2 regions of the Lysinibacillus sp. 2017 genome follow, and region 2 is predicted to be linked to the other one. Evidence: a T-box and tRNA genes for the amino acid it is inferred to sense, from the RefSeq annotation. Region 2 holds a T-box; the other holds one or more tRNA genes.
The links. The T-box of region 2 lies ahead of metG (methionine--tRNA ligase). A T-box ahead of a tRNA ligase gene usually reads a tRNA of that ligase, here a tRNA-Met.

Region 1: it encodes a tRNA-Met, which carries the amino acid that the T-box ahead of metG (methionine--tRNA ligase) is inferred to sense. The anticodon was not compared.

Annotation. Positions count from the first base shown of each region.
Region 1 covers NZ_CP029002.1:84,644-87,928, reverse strand. Annotated here, with positions in the region: gene DCE79_RS00420 (SpoIIE family protein phosphatase) at 1-1,222, opposite strand, end outside; tRNA gene DCE79_RS00415 (tRNA-Met) at 1,514-1,590, shown strand; tRNA gene DCE79_RS00410 (tRNA-Glu) at 1,598-1,669, shown strand; gene DCE79_RS00405 (sodium:potassium antiporter) at 1,852-2,043, shown strand; gene DCE79_RS00400 (S1 domain-containing RNA-binding protein) at 2,195-2,623, opposite strand; gene DCE79_RS00395 (FtsB family cell division protein) at 2,885-3,285, opposite strand, start outside.
Region 2 covers NZ_CP029002.1:2,095,047-2,098,331, forward strand. Annotated here, with positions in the region: gene DCE79_RS10075 (copper amine oxidase N-terminal domain-containing protein) at 1-1, opposite strand, end outside; gene metG (methionine--tRNA ligase) at 211-1,845, opposite strand; T-box leader at 1,892-2,126, opposite strand; gene DCE79_RS10085 (serine hydrolase domain-containing protein) at 2,457-3,285, opposite strand, start outside.

The sequences.
Region 1 (3,285 bases), 1.7 Mb from region 2:
CTGCTCGAATCCACTCAAATGGCTTCGAACTTCTACGAGCTATTCGCCAATCTTCAATCGAGCTCTCCATCTCACGTTTTGTTCCAAAACATTGCTCGTAGCGAAAACAACTCGAGCAAATAATGAAGTCGGGTCTTTGTTCAACACTCTTTACTTCTTGCGTAAATCGATCAAACACAAGATTTTTCATAAATGAAACGAATTGTTGAAATTGCTTCAAATGTTCAGTTGCTGCTTCGTTACTTTGGATAACAATTGGATTGAATGCATGCTTGTTATAATAACTTTCAACCGTTTGTAGCCATGCTCGTGGAATGAATAAAAAAAGGAGAATCCCTGCAACACTTGAAACAAAATAAACACTATCAAGTGGCAATGTCGCATCATAGAAAAAGAAAAATACACTTGGCAATAAACTAAAAAAGGCAATGCCAAAACGTCCAGCTATTTTCATCACACTCGCGATTAATCCAGTAGTTGCATATAAAACTATCATACTCGTAAATGATAAATTCGCGATACCTGTAAGTAGGCCAAGTGATAACGTAAAAACGACTGTTGCGCCAACCGTTGATACCGCGGCAACAAAGCAAATCAGGAGATGCATCAAAATAAGAGGCAGAGAAAAATAAGATAACGTCAAACTTTGCATGCCAATTAGCATACCTGCTAAAACAACGAATAACGCGACCACCTTTTCTTTTGTCCATTCATAATTTTTCAGCTCGGAAATTGACACAAAAAACTGTTGCATAAAAAAAAGCATCATGACGGCAAATAAGCATTCAATTAAAATATAAAATAAAATTAATAATGGCGGAAATCCACTATACGTAATGGTTTGCCATGACATTTGGACAAGGCCAATGGTGAGAATAATAGCTACATATGCGGAAAGACGCAAATATTTAAAACGAAGGAGTCCTTCAATAAGGACAAGTTCAAGTAGTAGAATCACAACTTGGCCAAATCCTAAAAAAAACGTACCTAAAAAGCCTCCAATTAATACTGAGGTCTGGTACTGTTGGAATTTAGAACGTACGATAAGCCAAAAAGGCAGGAAAAACGGTGCAACCACTTCAAAAAAAGTGGCATGCGCAAAACTAAATGCTAGAAAAAAAGAAATACCGATTAGTAATGCATTAATTTTTTTCATGCTTCCATCATTCAGACTTTCATAATGTGGGTGTAACGCAACTTTTTCGTTGATGATTGTCGTCAATTTGATCACCTTCTCTTTTTCTCGCAAGTATACAAAGAAAGAAAGGTGAAGTTTGTCTGTTTATAGTTTGAGAGTTTATAAAGTGTTCGACGACTTTTACTATACTTTGCCATATTGAAATTGATAAACATATAAAAAATGACAAAATGCTCATCCAAAATAACAGATAAAATAGAGCTTTACCAATGGTTTTTACAATAAATTTCTAAGAGAATAGTTCTGTTTAAAATTATTAAAATATTGTTGACAGTTTTATTGTTGCCCTGTATTATTAATTTTGTTGTTAAATTTGGCGGTGTAGCTCAGTTGGCTAGAGCACTCGGTTCATACCCGAAAGGTCGTGGGTTCGACTCCCTCTGCCGCCACCATATTTTTGGCCCGTTGGTCAAGCGGTTAAGACACCGCCCTTTCACGGCGGTAACACGAGTTCGATTCTCGTACGGGTCATCTTTTAAGGAAAGGATGCAGTAAGTATTAACTTACTGTATCCTTTCCTTTTTTATTATTCTTTATGATTTTCTTGCAATCTTTTGTCACAAATAGGAATTTATCATTCTCTTCATCCCCAACCATTGGAATAATAATCATCATTTACCTTATAATAGTGTTTGAAAGAGGAGGCGTTTTCTTTGGTTCAAAATTTTACATACTTAGCATTTCTATGCGGTATTAGCATGCTTTTAATTGTTGGCGGCGTTATTTTAACAAATTTACCTGTTATGCTTCAAACCATTATGATCTTTACTGGTTTAGTTGGTGGCGTATTTTGTTTTGTAACACTTATTCGCGTACTCATCAAACATAACACTGAAAATAAATAAGACGAGGCACGTTCATATCCTGCTAAACAAAATGTGTAGCTTCCCGCTTTGCTATACAAAAAAAGGAGTTGTTTTGTAAGTATCCACTCACAAAACAACTCCCTTTTTCATATATATGGTCACTTTTTCTACGTGTCAAAAAGCCAACAAATTACCCTCTGCGAGCTCCACGGCCACCGCGTTTTGACTCAGTTGCACGTTTTAATGTAGTTAAACGCTCGTCACTATCTTTTAAGAAACGTGCCATTTTTTGTTCAAAGTTTTCCTTTGGTTGGCGATCATTACGATCGTTTGAACGGTTGTTATCACGACGAGGACGCTGTGGACGCTCTGGTCGCTCAGCTTGAGGCTTTGCTTTACGAATTGAAAGACCAATCTTCCCGTCCGCTTCAACATTCATCACTTTAACTTCGACTTCGTCGCCTACTTTAAGATGTTCGTTAATATCTTTTACATAGTTATCCGCCACTTCACTAATGTGGACTAAACCTGTTTTACCATCAGGAAGCTCAACGAATGCGCCGAAATTTGTAATTCCTGTTACCTTACCTTGTACTTTGCTGCCTACTTCAATTGACATAAAAAAAATGCTCCTCCTTAAAATTTAAGAGACCTTTACCTTAAAAGTCATATTATCCTTTGTAGTGAAACTTTTGTTCAATAGTTTCTCCTCTAATTATAGCTAACATAAAAAGAGTGTCAACAAGACACTCTTTTTAAAGGTAATTAATACCAATGATTTGTCATAAAAATATTAAATTTAACGTATTTTCATCTAAAAATGCATCCGATTTACCTTTTTAAATAAATTTCGTATTTTTTCACATACCGCCTTTTAAAACTATTGTTCATCTTCTGAATCCTTTTCGTCTTTCTCTTCAGATGAACTAGGCATCGTAAAGATTATTTCTCCCTCTTCAGAAAGGAAAAATTCTTTTCTCGCCAATTTTGCAATGTACTCATCATCTTCCAATTTTGCAATTTGTAATTTCAACATTTCTTGATTTTCTAATGCTTGCTCTAATTCTTCGCTTACATTTGCCTTTTGCTCTACTTTTTCAGTAAGTCTTTCATTTTGTACTTTGTTTGCTTGAATAAGTCCAGCAATTACGATTACTGCAAAGATAAAGAAAATAGCCATTCTCCTACGACGTAAAACGGCTTGTTTCGCTTTGTATTGTGATTTTGCTTGAGGATTTGAGCGGACATAGTCGTTGTTCAAGGGTTGAACATTACGTGTAT
Region 2 (3,285 bases):
TTTTTTGATTACCCCTTTTTTAAAAAGTAAATATTCCTTAAAAAAATTATTGTTGAAACCTTAAGCTTTTAAAAGCAAAAAACTTTATTACTGATATACAAATTCAATAAAGGTTTATGAAGTTCCTTCATTCTTAAATATAATGCTTCAATTCCAAGAAATCGCCTAAAAGGCTTATCGTCACAAAAAATTGGTTGTTAAAACTTAAACTCACTTATATGCTTCTTCTAATTTTTGAAGTTCTTCTTCTATTTTTTTTACATCAATCCTTACATATAAAGGTTCTACATTATTAAGTTCCGTTGGTAAGTCAGCAACTTCATCCCATCCGTGTAAAGATGTACCCAACATTTGTCGAATCTTTTCACTTCCAAATGGTAAGAAGGGATGTAATAATTGAGCTAAATTTTGAATAATGTAAACACTAGTTGCAAGCGTTTCTTCACATTTTTTAATATGACTATTAACTGTAGTCCATGGTTGCTCTTCATCAAAGTAGCGATTTGATGTACGAATAAAGTTAAAAATAGCTTCAATTGCCTGTTTCATTTCACCTGATTCGATATGTTCCCCAACTTTTGTATATAAGTGTTCCACATCTAATTTAATACTGTTGTTTACTTTTGCTTGAGGGACTTTGTGATTAAAGGATTTTGCAATGAATTTCAACGTTCTATTCACAAAATTGGCAAATGCACCTAATAGTTCACTGTTGTGACTGTAGATAAATTCTCGCCAAGAAAAATCGGCGTCACGATTTTCAGGAGCATTGATTGTTAAAAAATAGCGAATCGAATCTGGATGATAATCTTTTAATATTTCTGGTACCCAAACTGCCCAATTTTGACTTGTGGAAAGTTTTCTTTTCTCTAATGTTAAATATTCATTTGAAACAATATGTGTTGGTAATCCCTCTTGACCTAGACCCATTAAGATTGCTGGCCAAATTACTGTATGAAACGGAATATTATCTTTACCATGAATATAATAGGAAACGGCTTCCTCATTCCACCATTCGGAAACATCTTTTCCATTTTGTTTTGCCCATTCTAAACTTGCTGTATAATATCCTGCTACTGCTTCAATCCAAACATAGATTTTCTTTTCTTCAAAACCATCTACAGGTACAGAAATACCATTAGGTAAGTCCCTTGTGACAGCCCTATCTGGTAATCCTTCAATTAAATAACGTTTAGTTAACTGTACGGCATTCTCTCGCCATCTTCCTTCACTAGATGCTTCATTAACAAAGTTCTCTAATTGCTGTTGAAAATGACTAAACTCATAATAATAATGTTCCGTTTCACGAATCTCTGGCTCATTTCCGCAAATTTTGCATGTTTTATCTTTCAAATCAAGTGGATCTAGAATAGCTGAACAATTGTCACATTGATCTCCACGTGCTTTTGCCCCACAATTTGGACATGTTCCTTCCACAAATCTGTCTGGTAAAAATTGATTATCTACTGTACAGTATGCTTGCTCAATCCTTTTTTTAAATAAAAAGCCATTCTCTAAAAGCTTTAAAAATATATTTTGTACAGCTTTATGATGATGTGATGCATCAGTTCTTGTATATAGGTCATAGGTAAATCCTAATTCATTAAAGCATTGTAAGAATTCAGTATGATAGCGATCTGCTATTGCTGTGACTGTAGTATTTTCTTGATTAGCCCGTATTGAAATTGGCGTACCATTACAATCACTACCTGATACATAAAGCACATTTTCACCTTTTAAGCGATAATATCTTGCCAAAATATCTCCTGGCAAAAGTGCTGTTACATGACCTAAATGCAAAGAACCATTTGCATATGGCCAAGCGCCTCCGATTAATATATTCATTCTATGTTTCCCCCTTAAAATAAAAAAAGTCCTAACCGCAAATTGCGATTAGGACGAATTATCTCGTGGTACCACCTAATTTTACAAATAGCTTACACTATTTGCCTCTGCCAGTACGAACTCATACCGCCGCTGTTGTAACGAGTGCTCATCTCGTCGTAGCCTACATATCGGTACGAAGCTCAAAGGCCATGTTCAGTAAATTCGTTTTGCTTCATTTCCACCATCAGAAGCTCTCTATAAAAACTCCAATACTTACTCTTCCCTATCAACGCTAAATATTACAAATATATTTTACCATAATGGTCAAAAAAGTAAAAATATTCTATTTGAGTTTGCTCCATAATATGGCCCTTTAGCTGAATATAGCACAATTCCTTTACTGAATACTATAACTATTCCTAATCCTAAAATACCGATTGATGAAACAACTGAGGAGGTTCTTAATGAATAACGTAAATAATAAAGATATATCGGTTCAAGAAGAAATTCGTTGTGTTAAGTTAATTTTCAAAGCTGTAAGAGATTGAGAATTAATTGTAGATTATTCCTCCCCAGACTGAATATGTTACTTTAAGTACAATGTTTCACAATCTCAGATGATTTTTGTTTTATTTTAATATTTCTTCCTCGATTACTTTCATAATGTCATATGCTCCTTCAGACTTGTTCGAACATATTACAGTTTTAATTAAAGACTTAGGATAAAATGCAGAATGGAAACTAACTCCAGGGTCATAACCCATTATGTGATATTTTAAAATTTCATTACCATTTTTCTTAATCCATATCCCATAACCATAAAAGCTATTATCATCATCACTTGTATTAATATAAGGAGTAAGTAACTGGTGAGTGTATTCTTCACTTAATAATTCATTATTTATAAGCGCATCCCATAAATTCCCTATATCATTCACGGTTACGAATGCTCCACCATCTGAACCACCTTTTACGGGCAATGAGTAAATGTTCGTCTTCCAAGTACCATTAGGAAAGTCAATATACCCAAGTGCTGTTCTTATTGGTAAAGAATCGAATTCAAAATAATCCGACTCAGTCATCCCAGATTTATTGAAAATATTTTCCTTAATGTAATCAGCAAATTTAATTTTGCTTGTCTGCTCTATAATTAGTCCAAGTAAAATGTATCCCGCATTATTATAATGAAATCTTTCACCAACTCCTAATTTCATTGGTTGATTCTGAAATAATGGTAAAAAATCTTTCAAGGATCTTATTAGATACATCGGGTTCTTAATCCACAACTCTTCAAATTCATCCATAACTTCCTCATCAAAGTAATCAGGTATTCCAGCTGTATGTGTTAATAGATGATGAATAGTTATATCCTTATCAAAATAAGGAAAAGAAATATTAAGACAATCTTTTAACTTTGTATCAAAAGAAAGAAGCCCATCCTCCACAAGTTGACAAATT